DNA from 4 places in the Thalassospira lucentensis genome. Region 2 is predicted to be linked to each of the others. Evidence: predicted binding sites of a transcription regulator. Region 2 holds the regulator's gene; each other region holds the start of a gene.
The links. The regulator PhoB, encoded in region 2, activates phosphate uptake and scavenging genes when phosphate is short. The targets are predictions, from matches to a motif close to TNTCATAAAACTGTCA.
Positions count from the first base shown of each region.

Region 1: a site for PhoB is predicted at 2,236-2,251, ahead of R1T41_RS11725 (diacylglycerol/lipid kinase family protein). Genes of this name have one in related genera too.
Region 3: a site for PhoB is predicted at 3,019-3,034, ahead of phnD (phosphate/phosphite/phosphonate ABC transporter substrate-binding protein). Genes of this name have one in related genera too.
Region 4: a site for PhoB is predicted at 1,485-1,500, ahead of R1T41_RS04610 (bifunctional 2',3'-cyclic-nucleotide 2'-phosphodiesterase/3'-nucleotidase). Genes of this name have one in related genera too.

Region 1 is NZ_CP136684.1:2,415,009-2,420,547, forward strand. Features, by position in the region: gene R1T41_RS11710 (lipopolysaccharide kinase InaA family protein) at 1-9, shown strand, start outside; gene R1T41_RS11715 (glycosyltransferase family 4 protein) at 24-1,133, opposite strand; gene R1T41_RS11720 (UDP-2,3-diacylglucosamine diphosphatase) at 1,130-2,047, opposite strand; gene R1T41_RS11725 (diacylglycerol/lipid kinase family protein) at 2,265-3,227, shown strand; gene R1T41_RS11730 (TldD/PmbA family protein) at 3,237-4,586, opposite strand; gene R1T41_RS11735 (hypothetical protein) at 4,827-5,381, shown strand; gene R1T41_RS11740 (UbiD family decarboxylase) at 5,421-5,539, opposite strand, start outside.
Region 2 is NZ_CP136684.1:1,020,316-1,025,854, reverse strand. Features, by position in the region: gene pstC (phosphate ABC transporter permease subunit PstC) at 1-244, shown strand, start outside; gene pstA (phosphate ABC transporter permease PstA) at 237-1,586, shown strand; gene pstB (phosphate ABC transporter ATP-binding protein PstB) at 1,588-2,391, shown strand; gene phoU (phosphate signaling complex protein PhoU) at 2,414-3,136, shown strand; gene phoB (phosphate regulon transcriptional regulator PhoB) at 3,154-3,849, shown strand; gene R1T41_RS05365 (cation:proton antiporter) at 3,911-5,539, opposite strand, start outside.
Region 3 is NZ_CP136684.1:2,434,797-2,440,335, reverse strand. Features, by position in the region: gene R1T41_RS11830 (DUF2867 domain-containing protein) at 65-538, shown strand; gene fumC (class II fumarate hydratase) at 588-1,979, opposite strand; gene R1T41_RS11820 (DeoR/GlpR family DNA-binding transcription regulator) at 2,131-2,943, opposite strand; gene phnD (phosphate/phosphite/phosphonate ABC transporter substrate-binding protein) at 3,170-4,150, shown strand; gene phnC (phosphonate ABC transporter ATP-binding protein) at 4,220-5,017, shown strand; gene phnE (phosphonate ABC transporter, permease protein PhnE) at 5,014-5,539, shown strand, end outside.
Region 4 is NZ_CP136684.1:853,565-859,103, reverse strand. Features, by position in the region: gene R1T41_RS04615 (MFS transporter) at 111-1,397, shown strand; gene R1T41_RS04610 (bifunctional 2',3'-cyclic-nucleotide 2'-phosphodiesterase/3'-nucleotidase) at 1,565-3,547, shown strand; gene R1T41_RS04605 (GcrA family cell cycle regulator) at 3,643-4,083, opposite strand; gene R1T41_RS04600 (NnrU family protein) at 4,298-4,960, shown strand; gene R1T41_RS04595 (methylmalonyl-CoA mutase) at 5,096-5,539, shown strand, end outside.

The DNA of each region.
Region 1 (5,539 bases), 1.4 Mb from region 2:
GCCAGATAAAACACCGGCGCAGATTACTGCGCCGGTTGTTCCACGGGCATGGCGATTGCCGGTTCCACCGATGCTTTCACCTCGGTGATGTCTTCAACAGTCAGACGTTTGGCTGCAGCCCCGTCAAACCCGCCCGAAAACGGTGCCAGATTGTGCAGGAACTGGTTGGCTGAATTGCGCCAGCTATATTGTTCCGCCAATGCACGGGCGTCTTTACCGTCAAGCTCAAGGGCTGCCATGGCGGCTTCGCGAAGGTCGGCGTCAATCGCGCCTGCCTTGGTCCCGCGCACGATATCGGCTGGTCCCTGAACCGGGAATACCGCAACCGGGGTTCCCGATGCCAGGGCCTCAAGGATAACAAGGCCGAAGGTATCGGTTTTGCTCGGGAAGACAAAAACATCTGCTGACGCAAAGGCGATTGCCAATTCCTCGCCGATTTTTTTGCCAAGGAACTGCGCATTCGGATATTTCGATTTCAGTTCCGTCAGTTGCGGCCCGTCACCGACAACGAATTTTGTCCCCGGCAGGTCAAGATCCAGAAAATGTCCGATATTCTTTTCAACCGCCACCCGGCCAACAAACAGCCAGTGCGGTTTGGGGAAATCCCCGAAACTTGCATCCGGTCGCGGCTTGAACAGGTTAAGATCGACACCGCGTGACCAGATATTCAGCTTGTTAAAACCGCGATCCGCCAGTTCTTCGCGAAGCGATTCCGTGGCCACCATGACCGATTGTGATTTGTTATGGAACCGCCGCATCCCGCGATAGGAAATCGAAAGCGGCAGGCGCGTCCGCGCATGCAGATATTCCGGGAACCGGGTGTGATAGGCCGATGAAAACGGCAGTTCGCGTTTCAGGCAATAAGCGCGTGCCGCCTGACCCAGCGGGCCTTCGGTTGCGATATGGATGGCAACCGGCTGCAGGGCATCAATCATCCGGGCAAGCTTGCGTTTGGCAAACAGAGCCAGTCTGATTTCCGGATAGGTAGGGCAGGGGATCGTCCGGAATTGATCGGGCGAGATGATATGGACATCGTGCCCCATCTCGCCCAGTTCGTTGCGCACGGTTTCAAGGGTGCGCACTACTCCATTTACCTGGGGGTACCAGGCATCGGATACGATCAATATTCTCATGCGGTCTTTCCAATCGGCGTGCCGCTGTTCTTTTTGGAACTGCGGGACGCGGTGCGGGTACTTTCCCCGGCAATCCGGAACAGCGACATCAGCTTGCCAAGTCCAAGGGACGGCGCACTGGCAGCATCGCGGCCGGGTTGGGAATGTGTCATCGCCATCTGGCGCATATCCGCCCAGTAAAGCAGTTCAAGTTTTCCGGTCTTGTCTTCGACAAGCGCGGTGCAGCTTTCGACCCAGTCGCCGTCATTGCAATACAGCACATCGCCAATCATCCGCTTTTCGGCGTGATGTATATGGCCGCAAACCACGCCATCCACCTTGCGTTTGGCGGCTTCGTGCGCGACGGCATTTTCGAAATTGCAGACGAACTGGACCGCGTTCTTGACCCGGTTTTTAAGATAGGCCGATAGCGACCAGTATCCGTAACCCAATCGGCGGCGAATGCCGTTGTAGTAACGGTTCAGGACAATTGCGAGGTTGTAGGCCGTATCCCCAAGATAGGCGAGCCACTTGGCATATTTGACGACACCATCAAACTCGTCGCCATGAATGATCAGAAGCTTTCTGCCATCCGCCGTCTCGTGAATGTCGTTCATCTTGACTTCGACATGCCCGAAGGTCATGTCGACAAACTCGCGGGCGAATTCATCATGGTTGCCGGGCACAAAGATGACCTTCGCGCCATTTTTGGCCTTGTCCATGATTGTGGTGATCACGGCATGGTGGCTTTCGGGCCAGTACCAGCTTTTCTTAAGCCGCCAGCCGTCAATGATATCGCCAACCAGATAATAGGTATCTGCCGTTACTTCATTGAGGAAATCCAAAAGAAGATCTGCCTGACATCCACGTGTTCCGAGATGGACGTCTGAAATCCAGACCGTGCGGTAATGCGGTTGCAGCGTCATCGCTGTCATTGCCGCTCCTCCGTATCCTGCCATAAGGACGGCTGGAATCCGACGGTTTTACATGCCGGATACTGTCCCCAACCAGTAATTGTTTAAAACAAATGGCGCGAATATATAACCCGTTCATATAAATTTATCGGTTCTGTCAATATCCTGTTACATATTTCATTTTGTATAAAGGGAACGCGAAAGTAATGTTTCATTTTTATTTCGAAAGTTTTTCGCAATGACCCATGACGGGGTAACGGTCATCTTCAATCCGCGTGCAGGCGGAAACAAACAGCGGTTCCTTTCAAGCATTTTACAGAAGGCTGGCATAAAGGTTGAATTGTTACAGACAACCCATCCCGGTCATGCCCGTGAACTGGCGCGCAAGGTTCGTGCCCATCAACGGCTTTTTGTTGCCGGCGGGGATGGGTCGCTGAACGAGGCCCTGAACGGTTTGCTTGATGCGCAGATCGAAGGCCACGAAGTCCCGCCGCTTGGCATCATTCCGCTGGGAACGGCCAATGTTCTGGCGGTCGAGGTCGGGCTTGAAATCCGCGCGCAGGCAATTGCCGATTACATCAACAACCCGGCCCAGGTCTGGGTACGGCCCGGTCTGGTCAATGGCCGTGCGTTCTTTTTGATGGTCGGCATGGGGGCGGATGCCGATACCGTCGCAAATGTGTCGCTAAAACTTAAAAGACTGATCGGCAAGGGGGCATATGTTATCGAAGGGCTCCGCAATATCATCTTTCCGCATCACCGCGATTTCGAGGTTAATATCGGGCGCGAACAATATCGCGTCGCCGGTGTGGTTGCGACACATGCCAAGCATTACGGCGGGGCGTTCGTTATTTCACCTGATGCCAAACTGACCGATAACAGCCTTGATGTCGTGCTGATGCCCGGAAGCGGCTTTATGGCGCTGGCGCGATACGGGATTGCTTTGACCCTGAATCGGTTGCACGCGCAAACCGATGTATCGGTCGTACAGACCGAACGACTGACCATCACCAGCCATTGCGGCCCGGCACCCTTGCAGATTGACGGCGAAAGTGCCGGCAAGCTGCCATGCGAAATCAGCCTTTCACCCTATCCGGTACGGGTTATGGTGCCACAGGCCTATGCCGACCAATGCAATGGCCGCCAAAACGAAAACAGGGATGCGCAAAACACACCCCTGTTGCAAATCGCCGCAGATTGATTTTCGAACTTATTGCCCGGCCAGCGTCATGCCATCAACCCGGATTGTCGGGGCATTGGTGCCGTATTTGAAGGTCAGGTCATTGGCCGGTACGGCCGTTTTGAACATGTCTTTAAGGTTACCGGCAACCGTGATTTCGGAAACCGGATAAGCCAGTTCACCATTTTCGATCCAGAAGCCCGATGCACCCCGCGAATAATCGCCGGTCACGCCATTAACGCTGCTGCCGATCATCTCGGTGATGTAAAGGCCCTGTTTGATGTCCTTGATCATGTCGGCGGGCGATATGGTGCCCGGTTCCATGTAAAGGTTGGTGGTCGACGGTCCCGGCAGGCTTCCGGCACCGCGCGATGCGTTGCCGGTTGATTTCAGGCCAAGCTGGCGGGCCGATCGCAAATCCATGATCCAGGTTTTCAGAACGCCATTTTCAATCAGATGGCGCTTTTCGTTGGCAACACCTTCGGCGTCAAACGGTTTGGAGCGCAGGCCACGCTTGCGGTGCGGATTGTCAATGATGTTGATCCCCGGCGCAAAGATTTCCTTGCCCATGGCATCCAGAAGGAAACTGGTGCCGCGCGCAATGCCCGATCCGTTGATTGCACCGGCCAGATGCCCGACGAGGGATGCGGAAACGCGTGGATCATAGATTACCGGGACCTGCGTGCTTTTGACCTTGCGCGGGTTCAAACGTTTCAGGGTCTTTTCGGCGGCCTTAAGGCCGATATCGACCGGATCGCGCAGATCGGTCGAAAAGACCGCACTGTCATAGTCATAATCGCGTTCCATGCCGGTGCCGGTTCCGGCAAGGACGGATACGGAAATGTGGCTGCCGCTGCCGGCATAGGAATTGGCAAAGCCGTTGGTCGCGGCAAGCGTGATCTGATGGGTTCCCCAACCGGCGTCGGCGCCCTCGGAATTGGTGATGCCTTCAACCGACCTTGCGGCTTCTTCACAGGCGGTGGCCCATGCAATCAGCTTTTCCTGGCTGACTTCACCCGGCTCGCAAAGCTCAAGCGCCTCGACGTCAAATGTTTCGGCCAGTTCGGATGGGTCGGCAATGCCGCAGAACGGGTCCTCGGGGGCGTTTTTCGCCATGGCGACGGCGCGCTCGACCAGTTCTTTCAATGCGCTTTCGCTGGTGTCGGATGACGACACAACTGCCTGCTGCTTGCCGATCAGAACACGCAGGCCAAGATCGGCACCTTCGGATCGTTCAAGCTTCTCCATCTTGCCCAGTCGCTGGGATACCGAAAGTGACGTGCCTTCGACATAAACGGCATCCGCATCGTCGGCACCCGCCTTTTTTGCACGCGCCAGCAGGTCGGTGATGCGATCGAGTGTCATGTCGGTTTTGGGCATGGAAGCTCCCTTTGATCGGAATGTGGTTTCCTATGGTTATAGGCAGGCTGATCGCTTTTCGCAAAGGGCAAGAAAAGGCAATCGCTAGAAAGACCCAACCAGATACCGTCTGACGCACATTTGAATGAACCATTGAGCGAAAGCCGATCTTTGGTCATTTTTTCTTCGCAAGTTGCTATTATGACCTGAAATCCGAACCGGGAAAAACCGGAAACCTGTAAAAAATGACGGGAAACATACGTGCGAAACCTGTTTGTGGCAACACTGCTTCTGGGCACTTCCCTGACGATGTTGCAAGCTGATGCGCAAGAAGCCGAAACTGCGGCACCAAACGATATGGCGGCTGCACCGGTAACGGCCAATGATCTTTATCGCGAAATGCGCATTCAGGCTGGACAATATGCCGCGCAAAACCGTCATCAGGTTCTTGTCGGGGATTTTACCTGTGACGATGTCAATGACCAGATCGTCGGCTGGGTGGATCGTGACAATCCCGAAGGACCGTTTTTCGATGTCCTGATGGTGACCAATCACAAGGGGCAGGCGCATTCCGAATTAAAGCAGATTCCGTTCGCCCAGTCCGAACAATATGCCCTTTGCATTGACGATAAAACCGCCCCGCCGGTCATGAGCTGGCAGGTCAACGATCCCGAATACATGCGTGATGTCATGGGAGATGGCGATCTTTGCAATGTTGCCGTCCGGATCGACGACTTCATGTGCGACGCGCCACAGTTTTTCTGGTCGGACAAACCATCTGATGACGGACAGCATTGGCTGTTCTTCCGGAACTGAAAAAGAAAAGGCGGATCATTTTGTGATCCGCCTTTTAAATTAATCCCGCCAGATTTTCTTGCCCGATCCCGGCAATCCGTACCGGTCCCATTTGGCATCAACCCGGTCGATAATCTCGTCTTCCATGAAAATCTTTTCGCCCCATTCCCGGTGGGTTT
Region 2 (5,539 bases):
AATTGGTGAAACCATGATCGTGGTTATGGCCGCCGGACTTGCGGCCAATATGACGGTCAACCCGTTGCAGGCGGTTACCACCGTTACCGTGCAGATCGTGACGCTTCTGGTCGGTGACCAGGAGTTCGACAGTGCCAAAACCCTGTCGGCCTTTGCACTCGGTCTTGTTCTTTTCCTCGTCACCTTGGGCCTGAACGTGTTTGCCCTTAAGGTTGTTCAGAAGTATCGCGAGAAATATGACTGATATGGCATCGCTTATGGAAGATAGAGCCGCCGCAAAAGTGATCTCTGGCAATCTGCACACGCCGGTTGACTGGGATAGCCCGAAAATTGCCCGCAACATCAAAAAGCGGTATGCGGCGGAACGCCGGTTCAAGATTTATGGCCTGAGCGCGATTGCCATCGCTCTCATGGCGCTTGTCGTGCTTGGCTATTCGATTGTTTCGAAGGGGTATAGCGCCTTCTTCCAGACCTATGTTCAGCTCGAAATTCATTTCGATCCGGCTGAGATTGATCCGGACGGAACAGGTGACCCCGCAGTTATCGGTCGCGCCAATTTCGATGGTCTGGTCAAGGAAGCATTGCGCAACCGGTTCCCGGATGTAACCGATCGCCGCGAACGCCGTGACCTTTATGACATCGTTTCGGGCGGGGCTTCTTACGACCTGCGCCAGCGTGTGCTTGATAATCCGAGCCTGATTGGACAGACCCGCAAGGTCTGGCTGATTTCGGGTGACGATTTTGATATGCTCAACAAGGGTTATATCAGCGCAGATACAGATGAAGGCGACCGTCGCCTGAATGACCAGGAACTCGGCTGGTATGACGCCCTGACCGCCGAAGGCGCTGTTGAAAAGCAGTTTCACACGCGGTTCTTCACCAATGGTGACTCACGCGAACCGGAACTTGCTGGCATCTGGGGGGCCGCGGTCGGGTCGTTCTATACCCTGATTGTGACGCTTCTCCTGTCATTCCCGATCGGTGTTCTGGCCGCGATTTATCTCGAGGAATTCGCTCCGAAAAACCGTTTCACGACTATTGTCGAAGTCAATATCAACAACCTTGCGGCTGTGCCTTCCATCGTGTTCGGTCTTCTCGGGCTTGAGGTCTACCTCAATGTCATGCATCTGCCGCGTTCGGCACCGGTTGTCGGTGGTTTGACGCTGGCACTGATGACCCTGCCGACGATCATCATCGCATCGCGGGCAGCGATCAAGGCAGTACCGCCGTCAATCCGGCAGGCTGCCCTTGGACTTGGGGCATCACCGGTACAGACGGTGACCCATCATGTGCTGCCGCTGGCAATGCCGGGCATTCTGACCGGAACCATCATCGGCATGGCGCAGGCGCTTGGTGAAACCGCACCGCTTCTGATGATCGGCATGGTGGCATTCATCGTTGATGTTCCGGGAGGCGCGCTTGATCCGGCGACGGTTCTTCCGGTGCAGATTTATCTGTGGGCTGACAGTCCGGAAAGAGCCTTTGTCGAGAAAACCTCGGCGGCGATCATGGTATTGCTGGGCTTCCTGATCCTGATGAACGGATTGGCCGTGTATCTGCGCAAGAAATTTGAACGGAAGTGGTAAAATGGCTGTTGTAACTCAAAGCGCAATGACGGCAGAGCCGTCAGTCACTAGCCCGAAAATGACGGCCCGTGACCTTAATCTTTTCTATAGTGACAACCAGGCGCTTTTCGATGTCAATCTTGACATTGTCGAACGTCAGGTTACTGCGCTGATCGGTCCGTCGGGCTGCGGCAAATCGACCTTCCTGCGCTGCATGAACCGCATGAATGACACGATTGACGGTGTCACGATCAACGGCAAGGTGACGCTTGATGACCGTGACATCTATGACAAGGCCATCGACGTTGTTCAGTTGCGTGCCCGTATCGGCATGGTGTTCCAGAAACCGAACCCCTTCCCGAAATCGATCTATGACAATGTGGCCTATGGTCCGCGTATTCATGGTCTGGTGAACTCGCGGGACGAGCTTGACGAGATCGTCATGACCTCGCTTGAACGGGCAGGCCTTCTGAAAGAAGTCAAAGACCGCCTGCCGGAACCGGCGACCGGTCTTTCGGGTGGGCAGCAGCAGCGCCTTTGCATCGCACGTGCGGTTGCCGTTAGCCCGGAAGTCATCCTGATGGATGAGCCGTGCTCGGCGCTTGACCCGATTGCGACCGCAAAGGTCGAAGAACTGATCGACGAGCTTCGTTCGAACTACACCATTGTGATCGTGACGCACTCCATGCAGCAGGCGGCCCGCGTGTCGCAGCGCACGGCGTTCTTCCACCTCGGCAAGCTGGTCGAAGTGGGCGAAACCGATCAGATTTTCACCAATCCCAAGGACGAACGCACCAAGGGATACATCACGGGTCGCTTCGGTTAATTCCGGGCAGGAGTATTATTAGATGGCCGACGAAAAACACCATATCGTCAGTTCGTTTGACGAAGAACTGACCCGTTTGAACAATATCATCTCGCAGATGGGCGGGCTTGCCGAAAGCCAGCTGATTTCTGCGATCCGCGCAATCGTGAAGCGGGATTCGGAACTGGCCGAAAAGGTCATTATTTCCGATCATCGTATCGATACGCTGGAACAGGAAGTACAGGATTTTGCCGTACGTCTTCTGGCCCTGCGCCAGCCGATGGCAGATGACCTGCGTCAGGTGGTGACAGCGCTTAAACTTTCCAACGATCTGGAACGTATTGGCGATCTGGCGAAAAACATTGCCAAGCGCGCGCAGGTTCTCAACCAGGTGCCGCCGATCCGTCCGGTTCAGGTGATCCCGAACATGGCGAAGCTGTGCCAGGAAATCATCAAGGACGTTCTGGACGCCTATATCGAAGGCGATGCGGAAAAGGCCCAGCGTGTATGGGCGCGTGATCAGGAAGTTGACGATATGTATAACTCCCTGTTTCGTGAATTGCTGACCTATATGATGGAAGATCCGCGTAACATCACGGCATCGACCCATCTGCTGTTTATTGCCAAGAACATCGAACGTATTGGCGATCACGCGACCAATATCGCCGAAACGATCTATTACCGGATCAAGGGTGAAGACCTGCCGATGGATACTCGGCCAAAAAATGACGCGGCGAATTTCGCTGTCGTAGAACCGAATGAGTGACACTGGAGCATAGGAAGATGGACCCAACGGTTCTTATCGTCGAGGACGAAGCTGCAATCGTAACCATGTTGCGCTACAACCTCGAACGCGAGGGGATGCAGGTTGTCGAAGCCGGAGACGGTGACGAAGCGTTGAAGATTCTGGCTGAAACCCATGTCGACCTGGTCCTTCTGGACTGGATGTTGCCGGTAATGTCGGGGATCGAGGTTTGCCGCCAGATCCGCCGGAAACCGGAAAGCCGCGATTTGCCGGTGATTATGGTTACCGCGCGTGGCGAAGAAGGTGACCGCATCCGTGGCCTTGATACCGGTGCCGACGATTATGTGACCAAGCCATTCGCGATTGGCGAATTGCTGGCGCGTATTCGCGCGTTGCTTCGCCGATCCGGCCCGGCGCAACCACAGGGGCAGTTGATCTATTCCGATATCGAAATGGATTTGGCTGCCCATCGTGTCAGCCGTAACGGCAAGGCCATACATCTTGGCCCGACCGAATTCCGTCTGCTGCGTTACTTCCTCGAACATCCGGGGCGGGTTTTCTCGCGCGAGCAGCTTCTGAACGCGGTTTGGGGTCCGAACATCTATGTCGAGACCCGAACGGTTGACGTACATATTCGCCGCCTGCGCAAGGCATTGAATGACGTCAAGGGAACGCGCGATGTGATCCGTACGGTTCGTGCCGCCGGTTACGCACTGGATGTCGAAGCCGCCTGATCGCGGTTATTCCGGAAGGTGAAACGAAAAACCCCCATCTTTATGATGGGGGTTTTTGTTTTCAGGTGGTTTTCCTGGATTTTACCGGTTTGGCCGATTTTGATGCCGGATCTTCGGCTTTCTGGCGCGCGGTGCGTGGCGCCAGTTCGTTCATCAGAAGCATATCGGCACGACGGAACTTGGCAATTTCGGTATCGATATCTTCCTGCGGGATGTCGCAGGCGGCCAAAACATGGTCGGACAGGCGCAAACCGGTTTCGAGTACTTCGGGGATGGCGGCATCCGCACCGCTGCGTGACAGGGGACCGATATGTGTGATGTCCTGGGCACGGGCAAAGATTTTCAGATGTGGATAATGCTGTCGCAGCAAGGCGACGGTCTTTTCGGTTGCGTGCGGGTTGCCCATGGCAACGGCGGCAATATGGGCCTGTTCTGTATGGGCCGCTCGGAATGTTTCCGGACGTGATCCATCTGCAAAATAAACCGGCAGACCTTCGGCACGGCCGCGTGAAACCTGCTGGGCATCGGATTCAAGAACGATGAACGGGATATCCTTGGTACGCAGCAGACGGGCCAGAACCCGGCCGACACGCCCGCAACCAATCACCAGAACATGCTTCTGAATGCCATCGGTTTCATCTGAAATTTCGCTGAGCTGATCGTTTTCCTTGGGATGAAGTTTCTGTTCGATCCGGTGGCCCAGTGAAATCAGGGAGGGGGTCAAACCCATCGAAATCGCGACAACCGGGATCAGCATCACGGCGATATCAATCGGAACCGCGCCATTCTGCGATGCCAGTGCCAGCATGACGAAGGCGAATTCGCCACCTGCGGCCAGGCTCATGGCAACCCGGATCGATGATGCCCGGTTAAAGCCGATCAGCAGGGATAACCCGAAAAGGACCGCCGCCTTAACGACCAGCAACCCGATCAGCCATAAAATGATGGTACCGGCCTGACCAATGACGACATTGGCATTCACCGACATGCCGACCGACATGAAGAACAGCGACAGGAAAACCCCGCGAAATGGCGAAATGTCGGCTTCGATCTGATGGCGGAATTCGGTTTCGGCCAGCATCACCCCGGCGATGAAGGCACCAAGCGCCATCGAAAGACCGGCGGCTTCGGTCAGGGTACTGGCAGCCAGAACGACAAACAGGGTGCCGATGGCAAAAAGTTCGGGATTTTTAAGGGACGCAATATAACGAAACAGCCGTGGCAGCAGATAACGACCGGCAAGCAGCAGGACGGCAACAGCGCCGACCCCACTTAACGCACTGATCCATGGGCTGGTTTCGGTTCCGGCCTTGCCTGCGGCCTGCACCATGATCAGGAAGGGACCAACCGCAACGTCCTGCAACAGCAGGATGGCAAGGGCTGCACGGCCGAAACGGGTATGCAGCTGGCGCTCATCGGAAAGCTGTTTAAGGATAATGGCTGTTGATGACAGGGCCAGTGCTCCGGCAATCACGATGGAGGCAGGCATATCGTAATTGATCAGCAGCAATACACCGAACATCACCGCCATCGTGACGCCGATTTGCAGAAATCCAAGGGTGGCAAACCGGCCGCCAATCACGCGCAATCGTTCGCGCGACAGTTCAAGACCGATCATGAATAGCAGAAAGACAATGCCAAGCTCGGCCACCGTTGAAATGTCTTCGCGGTCATTGATCAGACCAAAACC
Region 3 (5,539 bases), 1.4 Mb from region 2:
GATGACAATTGGGGCACGATCACCGCCGAAAAAGCTGATCCAGGCTGATCGAAAGGATACGTTTTTGCCCTACGCGATGGCTGTTCCGATATCCCTGCCCCATCCTGCAATGGTCGATGCCGATTGGGCGGACAGTTTTGCGATCACGATTGACGATCCCGACATCACCCCCGAACGCGCCGCGCAAAAGATCATGGATGGCAGGCCGGTCTGGATGGGCTATCTGCTGGCGTTGCGCAATGCGATGGTCCGGCCATTGGGGCTTAAAACCGCGCCCGAACCGGACGCCGATGTCATCGGCCTTTTCCCGGTGATTGAGCGCGGGGACGATTTCATCGTGCTGGGCATGGATGACAGGCATCTTGATTTTCGCCTGACGGTCGAGGTCGAAAAATTCCAGTGCGGGCAAACGGTGATCCGGTCCAGCACCCTGATCCGGCGGCACAATATGCTGGGCCGGATGTATCTTGGCACCATCATGCCGTTTCATAAGGCAATCGTGCCCGCGATGCTGAACGGCGCGTTCGCATCCCGATAGGCGGATAAAGAACGGGCCGGTCAAAACCGGCCCGCATCATCACATCAAATCAGATCATATCGCGTGCGCGGACCAGCTCATCGAACTTCGCCCCGTCAAGGAAGCCGAGCGCAATGGTTGCTTCCTTAAGGCTGCTGCGATCCTTGTGCGCCTTTTTGGCGACGGCGGCGGCATTGTCGTACCCGATATGCGGTGCAAGGGCCGTCACCAGCATCAGGCTTTGTTCGACATAGTGATCGATTTTTTCCTGATCGGCTTCAAGACCGACAACACAGTTATCGGCAAAGCTGACCGAGGCATCGGCAATCAGGCGGATCGATTGCAGCAGGTTATAAATGATCACCGGTTTGAACACGTTCAGATCCAGATGACCGTTCGAACCGCCGACCGTGACTGCCACATGGTTGCCGATCACCTGAGCGCAGACCATGGTTAGGGCTTCGGCCTGGGTCGGGTTGACCTTGCCCGGCATGATCGATGATCCCGGCTCGTTCGCGGGCAGGACCAGTTCACCAAGCCCGCAACGCGGGCCGGACCCCAGCAGACGGATATCGTTGCCGATCTTCATCAGCGACGTCGCCAGAACGTTCAGTACACCCGACATCTCGACACAGGCATCATGGGCGGCAAGGGCTTCGAATTTGTTGGCCGCCGTTTCGAATTTAAGCCCCGTGATCGTCGAAACCTGTTTGGCAAATTCGACGTCAAAACCCTTTGGCGCATTCAGGCCCGTACCAAGGGCAGTCCCACCCTGCGCCAGTTTGCGAAGCCGGACCAGTGCATCATCAATGCGATCAAGGCCAAGGGCGATCTGGGCGGCGTAGCCCGAAAATTCCTGCCCCAGGGTCAGCGGCACAGCATCCTGCATATGGGTGCGGCCGATTTTGACGATATCGGCAAAGGCCTTGACCTTGGCATCCAGTGCACTTCGAAGATGGGCAAGAGCCGGTTTGAGGCATTCTTCGATCTCGACCACGGCGGCGATATGCATGGCCGCCGGGAAACTGTCATTGGATGACTGGCCGCGATTGACATGGTCGTTGGGATGGACCGGATCACGTTTGCCCATCGGCTTGCCAAGGATTTCGCAGGCCCGGTTGGCGATGACCTCGTTGGCATTCATGTTGGTCTGGGTGCCACTGCCGGTCTGCCAGACGACAAGCGGGAAGTGATCCAGCAGCTTGCCATCGGCGACTTCGCGCGCGGCGGCCTCGATTGCCTCGGCAAGGTTCGCATCCAGATTGCCAAGGGCAGCATTGGCGCGCGCGGCAGCCAGTTTCTGTATCCCGAACGCCCGGATCAATGCATCGGGCATCCGTTCGCCGCCAATGCGGAAATTCTGTTTTGATCGCTGGGTCTGCGCCCCCCAATACCGGTCCGCGGGCACATCGATGCTGCCCATGGTGTCCTGTTCGGTGCGGGTGGTCACTGGATTGGTCACGATAGAAATCCTCCGTGTCAGAAAGCATACTGACCGGGGCGGGAACCCGGCTGGCAATTACGTTTTGCCGATCCCGAATATGGGCGCAAATGATCGTTCGCGCAAAGTCACTGTGTTGAAAAAATGCAGTTTTATCGCCAGCGATAAAATATCAGCCGGCGATTGCCCCCTGATCTGCGGAAACATTGTCCTGCCATGCGACAATCTGAACGCCGATGCGATCCAGATGGGACAGCAGTTTTTCAGGCGGCAAACGATCCGTGATCACCCCGGTCAGGGCTTCAAGCGGTGCGATGTTTTCAAGGTAACGCTGATCGAACTTGGTGTGATCGACCATCAGCCAGGTTTCATCGGACCGTTCCATCATGGCGCGTTTGACCGCAACCGCCCGACGGTTAACGTCACTGAACCCCTGCCATGCAACACCCGATGCGCCGATAAAGGCCTTGTTGGCGTGGAAACGGCGCAGGAATTCAATCGTATCATTGCCGTAGACCGCATTTTCGCGCGGATCGAACTGCCCCGGACACATGATGACATCGTCAATAACCGCCTGTTCGCCCATGCCATGCACCACTGCATAGCAATTGGTCAGAACCGTGCGCCGCAATGCGCCGGGATTCTGGGCCATATAGGGGGCAAGCTGGCTGACGGTGGACCCGGCATCGATCATGATCACATCACCCGGCCGGATCATGTTGCCCGCCATGATGCCGATCCGTTCGAACCCGGCAACCGCGGTCATCTGGCGCTGGGCCAGATCGGGCTGATGGCCCATGGGCTGTGCGGATGCACCGCCAAATTCACGTTTGATCAGGCCATCGTCGCTTAGCGCGTCGAGATCACGGCGAATTGTTTCAGTTGCCACATCGAATCGTTCCGCCAATGTGGCAACTCTCACATGCGGATGAATTTGCAGTTCCTGAAGAATGCGCTGCTGCCGTTCCTTTTTTCCGATACGCAAAGAGCCTCTCTCCCCTGAATAGCCTAGCCCGCACCACTTTTGGATAAGGTTAGCAGTTATTTTTGTAACCGATTGTTACAGTTTTATGTTGCTTTTCAAACTTTTTGCCACTTTATAATGTTGATAAAAGCAACAACAAAAACAACAAAACCACATTTAAAACCGGCATTAAGCCCGCGTTTACAGGGAAGAAAGGTTCTGTCTCATGTTTTCACATGCGAAAAAAATGGACATTTTGAAAGTTTCTACGCTGCTTGCCGCCATCGGCATGATGAGCTTTGGCAGCAGCACGGCATTTGCACAGGCCGATGATTGCATCGCACGTGGCGATCTTGATCAGATGTATTGCGACATGGATGGCGATCTGGTTGCCGATGCACCGCCCGCCGATCAGCAGGTTGACCCGGACACCCTCGTGTTTGCCTATACCCCGGTCGAAGACCCGGCGGTTTATGCCGATATCTGGCAGCCGTTCCTTGAACATCTTGAAAAAGTAACCGGCAAGGACGTTCACTTCTTTGCGGTTCAGTCGAACTCGGCCGAAGTCGAAGCCATGCGTAGCGGCCGCCTGCATGTTGCCGGTTTCTCGACCGGTCCGACCCCGTTTGCAGTTAACCTTGCCGGTGCGGTTCCGTTCGCATTGATGGGTGGCGATGATGGCCGTTTCGGTTACACGCTGCAGCTTTATACCCGCGTTGACAGCGGCATCGACAAGATCGAGGACCTGAAGGGCAAGCGCGTTGCGCACACCTCGCCGACATCGAACTCGGGCAACCTTGCACCGCGCGCACTGCTTCCGGGTCAGGGCATCGTTCCGGAACAGGATTACGAAGTCGTCTATTCCGGTTCGCACGATCAGTCGATCCTGGGCGTTGTTGCCGGTGACTATGACGCAGCACCGGTTGCATCCGAAGTCGTCGAACGCATGGTCCAGCGCGACCTTTATGATCCGAACGAAGTCAAAATCATCTATGAAAGCAAGCCTTTCCCGACCACTTCGTTCAACTATGCCTATAACCTGAAGCCGGAACTGATCGAAAAGATCAAGGAAGCCTTCTTTACCTTCGACATGAAGGGCACCGCCCTTGGCGAAGAATTCAAAGGCGTATCGAAATTCGTTCCTGTCACCTACCAGAAAGACTGGGACGTTATTCGTGAAATCCAGGCTGCCAACGGCGTGAAATACACCCCGGACAACCTGAAGTAATCCCTTCTTTCAAACTGCTTCTGCCGGGATCGGTTTTCGATCCCGGTAGTCTTTTTTCAAGGTATCGTGATGCTGCGTATCAAAGATCTGGTCAAACGCTATGGCAAGGATGAGGCTGTTCTGAAGGACCTGAACCTTGAGGTTCCCGGCGAAAGCGTCGTTGCCATCATTGGGGCATCGGGTGCGGGTAAAAGCACGCTTTTGCGCTGTATTAACCGTCTGGTCGAACCGACATCGGGCTCAATTGACCTTAACGGCACCGAACTGACGACTTTGTCCGGCGGCGATCTGCGTCTGGCGCGTCGCCGTATCGGCATGATTTTTCAGGGTTTCAACCTGATCAACCGTTTGACGGTTATGGAAAATGTTCTGTCGGGACGGTTGGGATATGTTCCGGCCTGGCGCGCCATGACGCGCAATTTCCCCCAAAGCGACATTGATCGTGCGTTTCAATTGATGGAACGTGTCGGCATTGCCCATTATGCCAACAAACGCGCCGATGAATTATCGGGCGGCGAACGCCAGCGCGTCGGCGTGGTTCGCGCCTTGATGCAGGAACCCGAAATCCTGCTGGCCGATGAACCGACGGCGTCGCTTGACCCCAAAACATCCCGACAGATCATGGAATTGCTGCGCGCACTGGCATCCGAGCTGCACCTGCCGGTCCTGATCAATATCCACAATGTCACCGAGGCCAAGGAATATACCCAGCGTATCGTCGGCATGCGGTTTGGCCGCATCATCTTTGACAGTGTGCCGACCGATCTTACCCAGGATGCCATGGATGAAATCTATGCCGGGGTTCCGGCAGAAGAACGTGGCGAAACCGGCGATCCGGAATCCCTGCGCGAGGTTGTATCGCAATGACCAGTTCCGTTGAAAAAACAACGGGCCATCGCACATGGAAAAAGCCGCCCTTTATCGCCAATCCGGCGATACGCTGGGCGATCATCCTTGGCGTATTGGCCTATGTCGTGTGGGCGGTCACCAGCCTGCCGTTTAACTGGGAACGTATTCAGGAAGGCATTCCGCGCGCCATCCGTATTTTCAAGGGCGCCTTTCCGCCGGACATGATCCGGGGTGAACTGGTGCTGCAGGGCTTTCTTGAAAGCATCAAGATCGCCATCGTTGCAACCCTTGCCGGTGTGATGCTGAGCGTGCCGATTGCCTTTGCCGCCGCATCCAATATTGCGCCCAAATGGCTCTATAACGTCGGGCGAGCCACGATCATTATCGCGCGCAGTTTCCATCCGGTGATCGTTGCCATCCTGTTCGTCAAGGCGGTCGGTTTTGGTCCGCTGGCGGGGATTCTGACCCTGACGATCTATTCCATCGGCTTCGTTGCCAAAATGCTGGCCGAGCGGATCGAGGAAATCGACTGGGGCCAGG
Region 4 (5,539 bases), 170 kb from region 2:
GCAGATTATCGCAAGACAGACGTATGCCGCAACGCTAGTTTGAAGACATTCCAATCAAACAGATAAAAGCACGTGCCCCGATTGCCACCGGTTCCGTGCGGGGAGACATCATGTCCAAGGATTTACCACCGGAAACAAGCACCCACGCCGCCCCCATCGAGGTGCCGGGCAATCCCGATCTGTCGGGTGCGGCTGTTGCGCACAAGGGATGGCGCAACCCGGAGGTGCTGCTGATTTTCATGGCGGCGGCGATGCCGCTGTCATTTTCGACCTGGATGGCGCTTTTGAACAACTTTTCGGTCGAGATGGCGGATTTTACCGGCCGCGAGATCGGAATTTTGCAGTCGTTGCGTGAAATTCCGGGCTTTATGGCCTTTACCGCGATTTTTGTGCTGATCATCCTGCGCGAGCAGACCTTTGCGCTGATCTCGCTTCTGGTGCTGGGCATCGGGGTGGCGATTTCGGGCTATTTCCCCACTGTCGTCGGGCTTTATTGCACCACGGTTCTGATGTCGATCGGGTTCCATTATTTTGAAACCATGCAGCAGGCATTGTCGTTGCAATGGGTGAAAAAGGAACGCACCGCGATGGTGATGGGCCGGCAGCTTTCGGCGAAATCGGTCGCATCGCTGGTGATGTTTGGCATTGTCTGGGCGATGCTGGAATTGCTGAATGTTGAATACCGGTATGTGTATCTGTTTGGCGGGGCCTTGACGGTTATCGCCGCTGTATTTGCATGGATGGCGTTTCCGAAATTTGCCGATGCCCACCCGCAGACCAAGAAGCTGATCCTGCGCAAACGTTACTGGCTTTATTACGCGCTGACCTTCATGAGTGGGGCGCGCCGCCAGATTTTCACGGTGTTTGCCGGGTTCCTGATGGTCGAGAAGTTTGGTTATGACGCCGCAACCATCACGCTTCTGTTCCTGTTAAACCATGCGATCAATATGGTTCTGGCACCCAAGATCGGGAAACTGATTGGCAAATGGGGTGAACGCAAGGCGCTGACATTTGAATATATCGGTCTGTTCATTGTTTTTGTGTCTTATGCCTTTGTCGAAAACGACAAGCTGGCCGGGGCGCTTTATGTCATCGATCATCTGTTCTTTGCGATGGCGATTGCGATCAAAACCTATTTCCAGAAGATCGCCGATCCGGCCGATATTTCATCGACGGCCGGTGTAAGTTTTACGATCAACCATATTGCCGCGGTGTTTATCCCGGTGGCGTTCGGGATGTTGTGGCTGATATCGCCATCGGCGGTGTTCCTGTCAGGGGCGGCGATGGCGGCGGTTTCGCTGATCCTGGCGCTGAATGTGCCCCACGATCCGGAACCGGGGAACGAGGTGGTGATGGGGTACAAATCCCACCAGCCGATGTTGCGGCCGGCGGAGTAGAAAGCGGTTCCGTCCTGGCGCAGAATTTCAATCCTGAAAACGCCCGCCATCCTGTGCGGGTGTTTTTGTTTGTGTTTGCCTTGGTATTTTCGCAAAATCTTCAAAACCTGACCAAACGAACAATAATAAATTCGAGCATGAGCATCGCTTCAACAGGAACCAGTCACATGTCACATTTTCGTCCGATCAGTCGCACCTTTGTCGGTCGTGTCCTTGCGGGATCTGTTTTATCCCTGACCGTGGCGCTTGCCAGTGGTACGGCATTGGCCGACAGCACGGTATCGCTGCGCATTCTGGAAACCACCGATATCCATACGCATCTGGTCAATTATGATTATTATCGCGACGGCGAGTCTGACACGGTTGGTCTGGCGAAGGTCGCGACCCTGTTGAAAAATGCCCGGGGCGAAGCGGAAAATGTCGTTCTGATTGATAATGGCGACCTGATCCAGGGCAACCCGCTTGGCGATTACATGGCCAAGCGCCACGGCCTGAAAGAGGGCGAGGTCCACCCGGTTTACAAGGCGATGAACCTGCTGGGTTATGACGCGGCCAATATCGGCAATCACGAATTCAACTATGGTCTCGATTTTCTTGGCAAAAGTCTTTCAGGCGCCAAGTTCCCCTATGTCAGTGCCAATGTCTTTGCCGATGACGGTGACGCTGATGCGGAAAATGACAAACCGTATTTCCAGCCTTATGTGATCCTTGATCGTGAATTTACCGATAGCGACGGCAAAAAGCACAAGGCAAAGGTCGGCGTAATCGGGTTCGTCCCGCCGCAGATCATGCAGTGGGACAAGGCCAATCTCGAAGGGCATGTCGTGACCAAAGACATCGTCGACATGGCCAGAAAATACGTGCCCGAAATGCGCGAAAAGGGTGCGGATATCGTGATTGCGGTGCCGCATTCCGGTCTGTCGACTCTGGCGCGCGAAGGCATGGAGGAAAACGCGACCTTTTACCTGAGTGAGGTTGACGGCATTGATGCCATCCTGTTTGGCCATGCCCATACGGTTTTCCCGTCCGATACCTATGCCGATATTGATGGTGTTGACCTTGCCAAGGGGACGATCAATGGTGTGGCTGCCGTCATGCCGGGCTTTTGGGGTAGCCATCTTGGCGTTATTGATCTGACGCTTTCGGTCAATGATGCCGGTGAATGGAAGGTGACAGACAGCCTTTCGGAAGCACGTCCGATCTATCACCGCGAAGGGCGCGATATCACGCCGCTGGTCGATGCCGATCCGGAAGTGATCGAGGCGGTGAAAGAAGAGCATGAGGCGACAATTGCCTATATGCGCGAAGGTGTCGGTACGACAGCAACGCCGATCAACAGCTTCTTTGCGCTGGTGGCGGATGATCCGTCGATCCAGATCGTGACCAATGCGCAGAAATGGTATCTGGAACGCATCCTGAAGGGATCCGAATATGACGGCATGCCGATCCTGTCGGCGGGTGCACCCTTCAAGGCCGGCGGCCGTGGCGGCCCGGAATATTTCACCGATATCCCCCAAGGCAAGATCGCGCTTAAAAACGTTGCTGATCTTTATATCTATCCCAATACGTTGCGCGCGGTGTTGCTTGATGGTGCGCAGGTGCGTGAATGGCTTGAAATGTCGGCCGTGCAGTTCAATCAGATCGATCCGAACAGCACTGAAGAACAGCCGCTGATCAACGAGACATTCCCGACCTATAACTTTGATGTCATCGACGGGGTCAATTACCAGATCGATGTGACACAGCCCGCGCGCTATAACGCATCGGGCGAAGTGGTGAACAAGGATGCGCACCGCATTATCAACCTGACCTATGATGGCAAGCCTGTTGCCGATGATCAGGATTTTGTTGTGGCGACCAACAATTACCGCGCAAGCGGCGGCGGTAATTTCCCGGGACTGGACGGATCGACCATCATTATCGAAGCCCCGGATGAAAACCGAACGGTTCTGGCGAATTACATCCTTGAGGAAAAGGAAATCGATCCGAAGGCCGATGGCAACTGGAGCCTGGCACCAATCGGTGAGGCATCCAAGGTAACGTTCGTGACGAGCCCCAAGGCATCGTCGGCCCTGAATGCGCCCGACAATATCAGCTTTGTCGGCGAGGATGAGGCGGGCTTTGCCCAATATGTCCTTCAGTCGAAATAGGATCGCCTAATCGCAAAAGAAAAAGCCGCCCGTCGAAAGAGGGCGGCTTTTTCATTCGGCGTTTACCGGCTGGTCTGATTGACCGGCGGAAACCGTTATTTTTTGGCGCCGTGCGACATATGCGGTGCATTCGGGCGGCCCGGAACGTTCCGCGGGCCATCTTCGCGCGGGTTTTTCCCGTTCAGATAAGCAGCAGCGCAATGCTCGTCACAATAGGGTTTGCCGGGCACAATTTTTTTGCCGCAGAAATGGAAATCTTCATCGCCCGGGTCGCCAAACGGCCAACGGCACATGCCGACACCCAGATCAAAGATACTGATGCCTTTGCTTTGTACCTTGGGTGCGGGGGCCTTTTTCGGCTCGCTTTCTTCGGCGCGACGCTGGATCGGGGAGGGGCGCTTGGGCAGGCCAAGGCGGTGAGCCTTGCCGACGACGGCGTTTTTGCCAACACCCAGTTCTTCACCGATGCGTGCTGTGGTCCAGCCCTGATTCCAGAGCGAGGTCAGCAATTCAATCTTTTCCGGCGTCCAGCTCATTTCGAGTATATTCCGTGTTTCTTTGTCTGCCCGGTGGAAAATCCATAGGCAGGTGCTTATTGTCCGAAGTCAAACAGGGATACAGACGTATCCGCTAATATCACGCGGCGCAAGGGTCTTAGCCATTTCGGGCCAGTTTGCCGACCGGCTTTGCGCACGCGGAAAGATGCGCAATTTGCATGACAGCGCGTCAATGTAAAGGGGAGATCGTCATTTGACATGGTTTTTCGTTTCGGTTGTGGTCTTTATGGCGGGGCATATCGTGCCCGGTCTTTTGCGTGGCGGGATCACGGCAAGGATCGGTCATAGGGCCTATATCGTAACGTTCTCGATCACGTCGCTGTTCCTATTGGGATGGGTGATTTATGAAGTGCAGAATGCAGACTTCATTGCGCTCTGGCCCTACGAAATCTGGCAAAATCACGTGACAATAACACTGATGCTGCCCGCCTGTATTTTGTGGGCAACGGCAATTATTCAACCCTGTCCGCTGTCGATCGGACGAAAAAAGGGCTTTGATCCGGCACATCCCGGGATCAACCGGTTTACGCGCCATCCGTTGCTTTTGGGCATGATGTTGTGGGGGCTTGGTCATATCCTGCCCAATGGCGATTTGGTGGCGTTCATGTTCTTTGGCGGGGCGACGGTTTTTGCTATTGCGGGGTTCTGGCGGATGGAAAAAATCCGCGTCCGACATATGGATGATGCGGAATATAAGGCAATCCTTGACGGGACTCGGCGGTTTGACCTGACGGGAATTGCCAAGGGGGCGTTTGGCTGGCGCGATATCGTGTTGGGGATCGGACTTTATATCGTCATCCTGTGGGCTCATCCCCATGTGATCGGAGTTGATCCCTTAGCCACAATGGGCGGCTGAGCAGCGGTGTCGGGCATATCGCGCTTGCGCGAAGCGATGCAGAAAAACTCGCGGCAATGCTTGAAGTTCCAGAATATCATTGGGATACTGGGCTGCCAATTGTCCGCCCCGGACAGATTATTTCTGCGAGGTGTTATGACGTCTCCTGAACTTGCGACCAATCTTGCCCGTTTTGCCGAAATGGAAGGCCGACATCCCAGATTGCTTTTGGCGACGGCATCTTCGGTGGAAGAATCCCATCACAAGCATGTCGCAACCCTGTTTGCCGATGGCGGGTTTGACGTTGATATCGCACCGAAAAATTCCGATGCACAATCGATTGCCCGTCAGGCTGTTGATTGCGATGCCGATATTCTGGTTCTGATCCGCTTGTCACTGACAGCCGAAGACCGGGTGGGGGTTGCCGATGTGATATCGTCCTTGGCCGCGCTTGATGCGGAATATATCAAATTCGGCATCGTCGGAAAAACCGACGATCCGGCGCGCGACAATGTTGATTTTGTCTTCGATCTTGAACATCTGGGCACAGAGGATTGCGAAGCGCTGGTCGGGTACATCCTTGAGATTGAAGAAGACCGG